Regions from separate parts of the Paenibacillus sp. FSL W8-1187 genome, predicted to be linked through region 2. Evidence: riboswitches for the same ligand, from Rfam matches in the RefSeq annotation. Region 2 holds a riboswitch; the other holds the start of a gene.

Region 1 (6,568 bases), 430 kb from region 2:
CCGCCAGGAAAGCGGCCGTCAGCGGGCCGCCGGCCGCGCCTCCCGGCCTGCCGGCGGCTGCGGCGTCCCCTCTGCCGCCGAACCGCAGCAGATGGTCGACATATTTGCCGAGCACGTCGCATTCCAGATTGACGGTCGCTCCCGCCTGCTTGCTCTGCAGCACGGTTTCGGCGAGCGTATGCGGGATGATCGACACCGAAAAGGCGTCCTCGCCCGCCTCCGTCACAGTCAGGCTGATGCCGTCCACGGCAATTGAACCGCGCGGAATGATGTAGCGGCGCAGCCCTTCGTCCGCGGGCCGGATCGTGAACAGCACCGCGTTGGCGTACGCCCTGCGCTCGACGATCCGCCCGATGCCGTCCACATGGCCCTGGACGATATGCCCGCCGAAGCGGCCGTCCGCGCGCATCGCCCGCTCCAGGTTGAGCGGGCTGCCCGCCGGCAGCCCGCCCAGATTCGTATGCCGGTACGTCTCCGGCATGACGTCGGCCTCGAAGCTGTCGGGCCCGCATCCAGTCACGGTCAGACAGACGCCGTTGACGGCGATGCTGTCCCCGAGCCGGACGCCCTCCAGCACTTTGGCGGCGCCGATGCGGAGCACCATCGCCTCTCCTTTTCGCGCCGCGCCGCGCAGCTCTCCGATCTCTTCGATCAATCCGGTGAACATGTCAGCCGATCCCTCCCTTGGCGGCTGGCTTGCCGCTGATGCATATATCGCGTCCATAGCGCTCCACCTCGACGTCGTCCAGCTCGATCGCGTCGGCCATCCGCTCGAAGCCGGCGAACCGGAACGACGACGGCGCGTCCTCGCCGCCGATGATCTTGGGCGCGAGGAACAGGCAGATCCGATCGACCAGCCCCGCCTCCAGCATCGAGCCGTTCAGCCTTCCGCCGCCCTCGAGCAGGATCGAGCCGAGCTCCAGCTCGCCGAGCCGTCTCATCGCCTCGCGCAGATCGACCGAGCTGCCGCTGCCGCAGCGGATGACCTCGACGCCGGCCGCCCTCAGCGCGGCCGCTCGGCCTTCGTCTGCGGCTTCCGACGTCAGGACGATCGTCGGCGCGGCTCCGTCCTGCACGAGCTTCGCGTCCAGCGGCAGCCGCAAGCTCGAGTCGGCGACAATTCTCGCCGGATGCAGGCCCGGCACGGACAGCCGCGTCGTCAAGCTCGGGTCGTCCGCCAGCACCGTGCCGATGCCGACGAGGATGCCCATATGGCGATGCCGCATCGCATGCACGGCCTCGCGCGCCTCCGGCCCCGTCACCCAGCGGCTGTCCCCGCTCGCCGCGGCGATGCGGCCGTCCAGCGTGGAGGCTGTCTTGAGCGTGACATAGGGCAGCCGGGTCGTGATGAACTTGCGGAACGGCTCGCTCCGCCGCCTGGCCTCCGCTTCCATGACGCCCGTTTTCGTCTCGATTCCCGCCGCCTGCAGCTTGGCCATGCCACTGCCCGCGACGAGCGGATTCGGGTCGAGCTCCGCGACGACGACGCGGGCGATTCCGGCCGCGATCAGCCGATCGCTGCAGGGCGGCGTACGGCCATAATGGCTGCACGGCTCCAGCGTGACGTAGGCCGTCGCTCCCCGGGCTTCGTCTCCCGCCATCGCCAGCGCGTGCGGCTCGGCATGCCCTTCGCCCCGCTTGAGATGGGCGCCGAGGCCGACGATGCGGCCATCCTTGACGATGACGCAGCCGACGGCCGGATTGATGCCGGTCTGGCCGGCCGTTTTGGCCGCCATGCCGAGCGCGAGCTCCATGTAATATCGATCATCGATCGTTTCCCGCAATGCAAAAACACCCCCGATTGACGCCTGGAGCGCCCTTCGGGGGTGATGGAATGTCGGAAACGTCGCCGCGCGGCAGGAGCAGGAGCCCGATCGACCGGATAGCCAAAAAAGCCGTCCTGGAAATGCGGGAACAGACCGCCGTCCCGGATCGAATCGGAAGACAGACTCCGGGCGGCAGCGCGGAACCGATCTCGATGTCTGGGCGGCGGACTTGAACAGACTCCTCCAATGATGGAGGAGCTGCCTTCATGCATGCCTGTCTTGCAGCGAGCCTTCTCCCATCCAGACTATACTGTCGGTCCCGGAGTTTCACCAGGTCAGCCGCATGCGCTCGACGCGCCCTCGGTCGAGGGAAGCGCAGAAGCGGTCATGCGGGTCACGGACTGACCGTCCCCGGCGAGCCGCGGCATATGCCGAAGACGCGCCAGGTACGGATCACCGCCGGCCCGGGAATTTCACCCAGCCCCGAAGGTTCGCTTGAATTCAATTGCTTGCATGACTCATCTTACTTGCCTGCACGCTAAAAAGCAAGCGGACGAGTCGGGATTAAACGACAAAAAGGCTCTCGGACGAGAGCCTTCCGCGCGAGGAAGTCAGACTTCGACGACTTCGACTTTGGCCATCTTGTCGCGGCCTTTGAACGCGTCGATGTATTCCATGCCTTTGGAAATCTTGCCGAAGACGGTGTGCTGGCCGTCCAGATGCGGCTGCGGCTGGTAGCAGATGTAGAACTGGCTGCCGCCGGTATTGCGTCCGGCATGAGCCATCGCGAGCGAGCCGCGCTCATGCTTGTTCGGGTTGATCTCGCAGTCGATCGTATAGCCGGGACCGCCGGTGCCGGTGCCGTTCGGGCAGCCGCCCTGAGCGACGAAGCCCGGGATGACGCGATGGAACGTAAGTCCGTTATAGAAGCCTTCGTTCGCCAGCTTTTCAAAGTTCGCGACCGTATTCGGAGCGTCCTTGTCGAACAGGTCCAGAACGACCTCGCCGCCGTTTTCGAGCGTGATTTTCGCTTGTTTTGCCACTTGTCATCACTCCTGCCTTCCAAAATAAAAGCTATGTACGCCTCTTATCATACACCAGCGCCGGTCCCGAACGCAAAGCGAGCCTCCCGAAGGAGGCTCGCCGGCAGCGGCTTACGGCTGAACTTCAGCCTTGCGCAGACGCTCCGGCAGCACGTCGTTGCGGGAGATGTCCTCCAGCGACTCGCGCTTCACGGCGACGTCGGCCTTGCCGTCCTTGACCAGCACGACCGCCGGACGGCGGATGCGGTTGTAGTTGGACGCCATCGCATAGTTGTACGCGCCGGTGCAGAAAACGGCGAGCAGATCGCCCGTCTCGGCCTTCGGCAGCTCCAGGTCCCAGATCAGCATGTCGCCGCTCTCGCAGCATTTGCCTGCGACCGATACCGTCTCGGCGGCCGGCTCGGCGGCGCGGTTCGCCAGCACCGCCTCGTACTTGGACTCGTACAGCGCCGGACGCGGGTTGTCCGTCATGCCGCCGTCGACGGCGATGTACTTGCGGACGCCGGGGATGTCCTTGCTCGTGCCGACCGTATACAGCGTCGTGCCGGCGTCGCCGACGATGCTGCGGCCCGGCTCGACCCAAATCTCCGGCAGCGGATAGCCGGCCGCCGTGAAGTTCGAGCGGATCGCGTCCGTAATCGCGCCGATGTAGTCGCGTACCGGAAGCGGGCTGTCCTCGGACGTGTAGCGGATGCCGAAGCCTCCGCCCAGGTTGATGACGCGGAACGTCTGACCGAGCTCGGCCTTGACGTTGACGGCGAACTCCGCCACCTTGGCGGCCGCCATCCGGAAGCCCTCGACCTCGAAGATCTGGGAGCCGATATGGGAGTGGACGCCGAGCAGGACGAGATGATCGAGGCTCAGCGATTGCCGCACCGCCTCGAAGGCGGCGCCGCCGGCCAGGTCGAAGCCGAACTTGGAGTCCTGCTGGCCGGTCGAGATATAGTCATGCGTATGCGCCTCGACGCCCGGCGTGATGCGCAGCAGGATGTTCGCCTTGCGGCCTTTGGCGCCGGCGATGGCGTTCAGCAGCTGCAGCTCCGAGAAGTTGTCGGCGACGAAGCAGCCGATGCCGGCGTCGAGCGCCATCTCGATCTCGAACGGCGTCTTGTTGTTGCCGTGGAAATGGATGCGCTCCGCCGGGAAGCCCGCCTGCAGCGCCGTGTGCAGCTCGCCGTCGCTGACGACGTCGAGCGACAGCCCTTCCTGCTCGGCGATGGCGCACATCGCCACGGTGCTGAACGCCTTGCTCGCATAGGCGACCTGGAAGCGGAAGCCCGACGCCTTGAACGCCTCCACGTATTCGCGGGCCCGCTGGCGGACGAGCGCCTCGTCGACGACGTACAGCGGGGTGCCGAACTGCTCGGCGAGGTCCTGCGTATCGCAGCCTCCGATCTCCAGACGGCCGTGTTCATTTATTCGGGATGTTCCGTGAAAATGCATGGATTCGCTACCTCTTTCTCCCCGGCTCAGGCAGGCGGGGTTCGTTTGTCCTAATGTGACCTCAGTATAACGAACCTCGGGAGAAGGAGTAATGGATTTTCTGTCGTTTCATTTGCATTTGTTGCATCGGGCAAACGTCCTGGATCAGGCTCCGCCGTGCTCCGGCATCTTGTCGCGCTGCTGCGGACGGAGCAGGTTCGGCCGCTTCCGGTTCATCATCACCGGCATCCGCAGCATCACATTCATCATGCCGCGGGCGTCGAACGGGATGAACGGCCACATGTACGGTCGGTTGAACGAGCGCTGCATGACGAGGATGGCGAAGACGGCCGTCCAGCCGATCACGAGTCCCGGAACGTGGAACAGGGCGACGAGGCAGATGAGCATCAGCCTCACGATCCGATTGGCGAGGCTCAGCTCGTAGCTCGGCGTGGCGAACATGCCGACGGCGGCTACCGCCATGTACAAAATGACCTCGTTGACGAACAGTCCGGTCTGCACGGCGATGTCTCCGACGAGGATCGCCGACACGAGCGAGATCGCCAGCGCGAGCGGCGTCGGCGTATGGATCGCGGCCATGCGCATCAAGTCGATGCCGCCCTCGGCGAGCAGGAACTGCAGCGCCAGCGGAATTTTGCTGGTCTTCGCCGGACCGATGAACGACAGCGCCGCCGGCAGCATCGTCGGGTTGAGCGCGAACAGCAGCCAGATCGGCACGAGGAACAGCGAAGCCAGGATGCCGAGGAAGCGCAGCCAGCGGAGGTAGGTGCCGATGAACGGCGTCTGCCGGTTCTCCTCGGCATGCTGCACGAGATCGAAAAACGTCGTCGGCAGGATCATGACGCTCGGCGACGTGTCGACGAACACCGCGACGTTGCCCTCCAGCAGATGCGCCGCGACGACGTCGGGCCGCTCCGAATAGCGCACGAGCGGATACGGGTTCCAGCCGCGCTTCACCGTCGCCTCCTCGAGCTGCTTGTCGGCGAGCGGCAGCCCGTCGATCTTGACGGCGGATATTTTGTCGCGGATCGACTCCAGCAGCTCCTTGTCCACGATGTCGTCGATATAGGCGATGCACACGTCGCTGCGCGTGCGCTCGCCGACCCGCAGAATCTCGTAGCGCAGCATCGGATCGCGCAGCCGCCTGCGGACGAGCGAGACGTTCATGAGCAGCGTCTCCACGAATCCGTCCCGCGAGCCGCGCACGACCCGCTCGAGCGATGGCTCCTCCGGATTGCGCACCGGGAAGCTGCGGGCATCGAGGATCAGCATCGTGCTCTCGCCGTCGATGTACATGCCGGTCGATCCGCCCAGCACGGCGGTCAGCATCATGTTCCAGTCGTCTTCCTGCTCCACCTGCACCGCGGGCACGTACAGCTTCATGAACGAATGCAGCGCGTCCGCCGACAGGTTGTCCGTCTGCAGGAACGTCAGCCGCTGCAGGATCTCCGTCATGATCAGGCCGCTCGAAAGGCCGTTCATCATGAAAAAGGCCGTCTTCTTGCCGCCGAGCGTCATCTCGCGGACGACGACGTCGAAGCTCGTCTTGTAGCCGACCTCTTCCTTCAGCCGATCGACGAACGTCTCGATCCGCTCCGGAATCGGCTCCAGCGCATCTCCGTCCGTGCCCGGCGCGGAATTCCCGCCCTCGGAGACTCCGCCGCCCCCGCGCCCTTTCCCGGCGCCCCGGCCGCCGGCCTCGCGGCTTTCCTTGCGCTCCTCGCGCCCATGCCCGGCCGCGCGATCCTCCCGCTCCGCATCGCCGCGGCGAGAAGGCGCGCCGGCTTCTGCGCGCAGCTCGCGGCCGGCTTCGTCGCCGCGGCGAGCCTCTCCGGCTTTCCCGCCGCGCCCTTTTTCCTCGCGGGCTCCGGTGCGGACGCCTTCCCCCCGGGCTTCCCCACGACGGTCATCCCCATCGCGGGTGTCCGCATGAAGGTCATCCTCATCGCGGTCGTCCGCATGACGGTCGTCCGCATGACGGTCGTCCGCATGACGGCTGTCCGCATGACGGCTGTCCGCATGTCGTTCGTCCCCATCGCGGTCGTCTCCATCGCGGTCGTCTCCATCGCGGTCGTCCTCATGGAGGCCGGCCGGCCGGCTCATCTCCCGCTTCTCGCCTTCTCGGCCGCCGTCCGTCCGGTCGTCTCGAAGAGCCGCCGCCCATTCATCCCCACGCTCCTCCTCATCCTCATCCTCATGCTCGTGGTCGCCGCGGGCGCTTCTCTCCCGAACCCGGGACCGCTCCGCCTCCGCCTCGCCGCTTCCGTCCTCGTCGAGCAGCGCCTCCGCAAGGCCGCCCTCCTCGGAACGGGACTC
Region 2 (6,568 bases):
GTCATGCGCCTCGGCGATGCCCTTGACGACAGCCAGCCCGAGGCCGATGCCGCGCGGCGCCGGACTTCCGTCCGCATAGGTCGGCTTGCGGTAATACCGGTGGAACAGCTGCCCCGCCTCTTCGGGCTCGAAGCCCCAGCCGTCGTCGCGCACGCGCAGCACAAGCTCCGCTCCGCTCGCCGAAGCGCTCACCGTCACGCGGCTGCGGGCATGGCGGATCGCGTTGCCGAGCAGGTTGAGCAGCAGCTGCGAGAACCGCTTCCCGTCCCCGTACAGCAGCAGCTTGCCGTCCAGCTCGGCGACGAGCCCGATGCCCCGATCGTCGGCATCCGGCTGCAGCAGCTCCATCGCCGCCGCCGCGACGGCGGCCGGCTCGAACCAATTCTTCTCCAGCTGCAGGCGGCCGCTCTCGGCCAGGCTCAGATCCTGCAGATCCTGCACGAGCCGGCTCATCGCGGCGGCTTGCTCCGACAGAGCAGCCAGCCGCTCGGGCGGCAGCGGGCGCTGCTCGTACAAGGCGTTGTCGAGCGAGGCGCGGATGACGGAGAGCGGCGTGCGCAGCTCATGCGCGACCTCCGCGACCATGAGCCGGCGCGTCGTGCGCAGCTGCCGGATGAGCGCGTCGGCCCGCCCCAGCGCCTGCTCCAGCTGCCGCTCCTCGGCCGCGTCCGCGCGCGCGGACCCCGCCCGCTCGCCGGACCCGCCTGTCTCGTCCGATGGCAGCGCAGCCTCGGTCGCCGCGCCCTCGCGGGGGACATGGAGGCGCGCCGCAGCCGCCTGCCCAGCCTCAGTCTCAGCATCCGTCCGCGCGGCTGGCGCTCGCCCTCTGTCTGCCGCCGCGTCGCCTCCATCCCGATCCGGCTCATCCGCCAAGCGCTCGGCGACCCGGCTCCATGCCGCCAGGCGCCGCCGCCAGCGGCGACGCTCCAGCCGCATGGCTGCGGCGATCAGCAGCGCCGTAAGCGCAGCCGGCGGCAGGCAGCGCCCCAGCGCCGCCCAGGACGAGTCTCCCGCCACGGGACCGGCCGGCAGCAGCGCCGCGAGCAGCGCGGCGGCCGCCCCGCCGCCGATCGGCAAGGCCGCGGCGGCGGCGATCCGCTGAATCCGCTGCGCGTCCATCATCGGCCGGCTCCCGCATCGGGATTGAACTTGTAGCCGACCCCGTACACGGTCAGCACGAAGCGCGGATCGGCCGGATCGTCGCCGAGCTTGCGCCGCAGGTTGCGGATATGGCTGTCGATCGTGCGCTCATAACCGGCGAACGCGTCGCCGAGCGCCTCCTCCAGCAGATGCGTCCTCGTGAATACCCGGCCCGGCCGCGAGGCGAGCCGCAGCAGCAGCGCGAACTCGGTCCGGGTCAGCTCAAGCGCCCGGCCTTCGAGCTCCGCCTCATGCGACAGCGGCCGAATCGTCAGCTCGCCGCGCTCCAGCACCTCTCCTTCGCCGCCTGGCTCCTGGACGTCCGCGCCGGACGCCGTCGCCGTTCGGCCTGCGCGCCTCAGCACCGCCTTCATGCGAGCATGCAGCTCGCGCAGGCTGAACGGCTTCTGAATGAAATCGTCCGCTCCGAGCTCCAGCGCAAGCACGCGGTCGAACTCATCGCCTCTGGCCGTCACCATGAGCAGCGGCAGCTGCCAGCTGCGGTCGTTGAGCCGGCACAGATCCAGTCCCGTCCGCCCGCCTTCGAGCATCCAATCGACGAGCAGCAGGTCCGGCCTGCCGCGCTCGATGAGCGCTTCCGCCTCCTCCGCCGAAGCCGCTCCCTCGACCTCCCAGCCTTCCTGCCGCAGGAAGCGGGCTCCTTCCTCCAGCAGCTCCCGCTCATCCTCGATCCATACGACCTTCATGTCCATCCCCCGTCCGCTCCTGCTTGATCTCTCGGTTTCCTATTATATCCATCCCTGCATCCGCTGCAAAGCAAATACGGGACGAACGGAGAACTGCTCCGCTTCGTCCCGTATCGCTTTTCATGCCTGCAGCGCGCAGGCGGCGCTCCGAGCGGCCGGTCAGCCGACCTGGAACTCGTTGCGCTTGATGATGTGGATGTCGTCTCCGGCATAGATGTGGATGTAGATCACATACTTGCCCGGCTCCGGAAACGTATGCTCCACCTCATATTCCTTGTCCGACTTCTTCGTCGAGGTGAGCAGCACCGGGAGCTCCTGCTCCGTCTCCTCGCGGATGTCGAAGTCGATCTTGAGATCGTCCTCCTGCAGGAGGGACTCGATGCCCTCGATCTCCGCCGTCAGCTGGAGCGGCGAGCCGGCGACAGCCGCCGGCTCGCTCGCGATATGCGTCTCCACGGCGGATTCATCCACGCCGCCGCTGCGCGAGGAGCAGCCCGCCGCGACGAGCAGCAGCGCAGCCAATAGGATCAGTCCGAATTTCTTCAACGTCATTAGCCTCCTTGGCATGTTCCCTATCCTTTCCCATTATACCCGCTCGTCCGCTCTTTGGCTTCGGCGAACCATGAACTTTTCTTGTCGAGCGCTGCCGGATTGTGCTACAATTCGGTCTAACTGAATCTGAACCTTCGGGGCAGGGTGAAATTCCCTACCGGCGGTGACGGCGCCAGCTTGGCGCCGAAGCCCGCGACTCCCGCTGCCGCTTCATGCGGCGGCGGGACTGACTTGGTGCGAGTCCAAGGCCGACGGTATAGTCCGGATGAGAGAAGGTGAAACCCTGCTTGGCGCCATTTTTGGCGGCAGGCGGGTTCTTCATGCCCCCGTCCTGATCCTTCAGGCGGGGGCATGCTGCTTCTAACGAGGTTCAATTCAAATTCCGTTTCATGGGGGTTTTTGAATTGGGTACGACCGCTGCCGCATCGAGTCCGCTGCAGGCGGACCGCGGCGGACTGCTCTCCTGCGGGCGCGGCATCTGGTATGTCGCGCTCGGAGCGACGCTCTGGGGAGTCGATCCGCTGTTCCGCATCCTGCTGCTCCAGCATTTCACGTCCGCGCAGATCGTCTTTCTCGAGCATCTGCTGCTGGCCGTCTATTCCGTTCCGGTCCTGATCCATTACCGTCATCAGCTCGCCGGCAAGCTCACGCTCGGCATCGTCGGCGCGATGCTGTTCATCTCCTGGGGAGGCTCGGCGATCGCCACCGTCATGTTCACCGCGGCGTTCAGCTACGGCAACTTCAACGCCGTCCTGCTGCTGCAGAAGCTGCAGCCGCTGTTCGCGATCCTGCTCGCGCGGATCGTGCTGCGCGAAGCGCTGCCGCGCCGCTTCGGCTGGTTCCTGCTGCTGGCGCTGGCCGGCACCTACCTGCTGACGTTCGGCTTCGGCTCCCCGGCGCTCGGCCTGCATGACCTCGCTACCCTCGGCTGCCTGCTCTCCATCGGGGCGGCGGCGCTGTGGGGCGGATCCACCGTCATGGGCAAGTACCTGCTCACCAAGGGCATGGGCTTCCACTTCGTGACGGCGCTGCGCTTCCTGCTCGCCATCCCGCTGCTCGGCCTGCTCGTCCTCGTCGCCGGCGACGGCTGGCAGACGCTCGGCGCAGGGGGTGCGGCGGCGCTGCTGCTCGTGAACCTGCTGTTCCAGGCGTTCATCCCGGGCTTGCTGAGCATGCTGCTCTATTACAAAGGGCTGTCCGGCACCAAAGCCTCGCTCGCCACGCTCGCGGAGCTGGCGTTCCCTGCCGTCGGCGTGCTCATCAACTGGCTCGTCTTCGACCAGGCGCTCACCGCCGGCCAAGTCGCCGGCTTCGTGGTCATCTGGACCGTGCTCGTGCTGCTGAGCCGCAGCGCCTCGCGCTCCGCTCAGCCCGCCGCTCCTGCGGGCTGACTTCAGCCTTCAGCCCCCGGCAACGCTGCCAGATCAAAAAGGGCGGCAGCCCGAATCCTCCCCTCTGAGGCGGATCCGGGCTGCCGCCCTTTTTACGTCCTATCCTGTCGATGCTCAGGCTTCGTCCGCACGCATGAACCGCGCTTCGTCGAAGCAGCCGTCCAGTCCGGGCTCCGTGCCCTCCGCCGCCAGCAGCGCCAGCTGCAGCTCGCCTCCGTCGCCGGGCAGGCTGATGCGCCGCGCCGCGTTCATGACCCGATGCCAAGGCAAGCCTTGGGACTCGCCCATGCTGTGCAGCACGCGCACGACTTGGCGCGCCGCGCGCGGCTGGCCGGCTGCCGCCGCCACCGCGCCGTACGTCATGAGCCGTCCTTCGGGAATGGCTTTCACGACTTGGACGACGCTTGCCGTGAATGGCTGCATGTCATCCGCCTCCCCTTTGCTCAGACGTTGTCGGCTTCGCCCGCATGGGCGGCGCAGAACGCCGCCGCTTCCGCCAGCTCGTCCTCCTCCAGCCCGAAGTCCAGCAGCTGGTCGGTGCCGCGCTCGCGGATCTCATGCGAGACGACGCGGCCTTCCCCGCCAGACGCGAGCGCGTAGACGACGCGCACGTACAGGCCCGCCGGGCGGTACAGCTCGTCCTCCTCGTCGACCTCGATCAGCAGCGTGAACTCGTAGCGGTCGCCGCTCAGAATGCCGAACGGATCCTTCAGCTTCTCGACCGTATATTCGCTAATTTCCAATAGCTCCAGCTCCATCAGCTTCCCTCCTCATCTTGAAGCGTGCCCTCCGGCACGAGCTCCAGCACCGCCTGCCGCACCGCCGGCTCGTCCAGCCGGTCCGACAGCACGACGATCTCGCCGCGATCCTCGCGCGTCCGGATGAGCCGCCCGAATCCTTGACGCAGCCGCAGCTGCATGAACGGCTTCTCCACCTCGGCGAAAGCATCCTGCGCTTCCGACCGCCGGGCGTTGTAGACCGGATCGGCGGGCGGCCACGGCAGCTCCCAGACGACGACGAGCGACAGCGAAGGACCCGGTATGTCCAATCCTTCCCAAAGCGTCGCGGCGGCAAGCACGCTTTCCTCGTCGTTTTGGAACCGGCCGATCAGATGGCTGATCTCCGCGTCGCCCTCGTACAGCATCCGGTAGCCGTCCAGCTCCCCGCTCGACGCCGCCCAGTCGCGGAACTCCGCCAGCTGCCGACGGTCCGGGAACAGCAGCAGCGCGCGGCCGCCGCTGCGCCGAAGCGCCTTCAGAGCAGCAGCGCGCTTGGCCTCCGGTCCGTCCGTGCGGACCGTCCGCACCTGCATCTGCTCGGCGTAGTCATACGGACTCGGCGTGCTGAACTGCAGGTAGTCCCGGATGCCGAGCGAATCGGCCACATAATGGAACGAGCCGCCCGCCGAGAGCGTCGCCGACGAGAAGATGATCGGCATCGGACGCGCGAACACGCGCTCCGCCAGCACCTCCTTGACGAGCCGCGGCATGAGCACGAGCGACAGTCCGTCCGCCTCGTCGGCGAGCCAGGCGATCAGCCCGTCCGGACGGTCGAACAGCGCGAGCGCGGTGCCGATCATGTCCAGATGCTCCTCGACGATCGTCAGATGATAAGCGTCAAGGGTGAACAGTCCGCTTTCGAACACGAGTTGCTCCTCGATCTCCTCCAGCTGCGAGCGGAAGGCGCGGACCTCGCGCGTCAGCTCCGGCGTCCAGCGGAACTCGAGCCGGTCCGAGCCGGCCACCGGCCTGGCCTCGCGCCGCAGCAGGCGGAACAGCGACTCGCTGCGCGCGATCGCGTCCTCGATGCCGTAGGCGAGCGACTCGCGGATGTCGTTCTGCAGCAGCCGGCTGACGATCGACTCGAACATCGCATGCTGCAGCTTGTAGGTGAGCGCGTTCTGCGCGGCCGCCTCGAGCAGATGGCCCTCGTCGAAGACGACCGAGCTATGCTCCGGAAGCAGCGGCAGCTGCCCTTCGCGCTTGCGCGCCTCTGCCGTCCACACATGCTCCATATAGAAGTCATGCGAGCAGATGAGCACGTCCGGCGCCTTGCGGTAGTGGTCGCGCGAGAGCGTCATGCCGCAGCGATGGCGCTGCGGGCAGATGAGGCAGTCCTGGAACACGTCCCAGCCGATGCGCGACCAGTCGGCGTCGTCGAGCTCGGGGTAGTCCTTGCGGCTGCCGTACGGGTGGAACGCCTGCATCGTCGCGGGACGATGCACGAACTCCGGCAGCGAGCGGTGGAGCTCGTCGAACCGCTCGCCCCCTTCGCCGCCGCGGGCCGCGTCAAGCTTGTTCAGGCACAGGTATTGGCCTTGCGACTTCGCCACGCGGGCGTCGACGGCAAGTCCGAGATGGCGGGCGATCTTGGCCAGGTCGCCCTCCGGCTTCGTCAGCTGCTCGATCAGCGACTCGTCGGCGCAGGCGATGACGGCGGGCTTTTGCGTATAGCGGGCGTAGGCGGCGGCGTACAGCAGGTAGACGAGCGTCTTGCCGGTGCCGACGCCGGCCTCCGCGAACAGCGTCTTGCGCTCCTGGTAGGCGCGCTCGAGCTGGAACGCCATGAAGATCTGCTCGTCCCGCACCTCGAAGCCGGCCTCGGGAAGAATGTCGTAGAAAACGTCGGCGATCCAGTCGCTCGCCTGGCCGATGAACGGCAGCGAAGGATCGTAGACGAACGGATAGCGGGTCTGGGTCAAGCGGGCATAGCCTCCCCTTGCAGGTTGAAGATCAGGAGAGCGGACGGCTGCGGGCGGTTTCGGTTGCCCTGCCTCGC

The links. A riboswitch is a leader RNA that binds a small molecule or an ion and turns the genes downstream of it on or off. The one in region 2 is predicted to bind FMN.
Region 1: linked by a shared signal. The riboswitch ahead of ribD (bifunctional diaminohydroxyphosphoribosylaminopyrimidine deaminase/5-amino-6-(5-phosphoribosylamino)uracil reductase RibD) and the one ahead of NYE40_RS12530 (DMT family transporter) in region 2 are both predicted to bind FMN.

What each region holds. Positions count from the first base shown of each region.
Region 1 covers NZ_CP150181.1:2,466,994-2,473,561, reverse strand. Annotated here, with positions in the region: gene ribE (riboflavin synthase) at 1-667, opposite strand, end outside; gene ribD (bifunctional diaminohydroxyphosphoribosylaminopyrimidine deaminase/5-amino-6-(5-phosphoribosylamino)uracil reductase RibD) at 669-1,784, opposite strand; FMN riboswitch at 2,051-2,261, opposite strand; gene NYE40_RS10575 (peptidylprolyl isomerase) at 2,378-2,809, opposite strand; gene lysA (diaminopimelate decarboxylase) at 2,921-4,252, opposite strand; gene NYE40_RS10565 (spore germination protein) at 4,397-6,568, opposite strand, start outside.
Region 2 covers NZ_CP150181.1:2,898,317-2,904,884, forward strand. Annotated here, with positions in the region: gene NYE40_RS12515 (HAMP domain-containing sensor histidine kinase) at 1-1,122, opposite strand, end outside; gene NYE40_RS12520 (response regulator transcription factor) at 1,119-1,853, opposite strand; gene NYE40_RS12525 (hypothetical protein) at 2,007-2,393, opposite strand; FMN riboswitch at 2,526-2,680, shown strand; gene NYE40_RS12530 (DMT family transporter) at 2,834-3,790, shown strand; gene NYE40_RS12535 (MGMT family protein) at 3,905-4,213, opposite strand; gene NYE40_RS12540 (DUF6509 family protein) at 4,234-4,548, opposite strand; gene NYE40_RS12545 (ATP-dependent DNA helicase) at 4,548-6,491, opposite strand.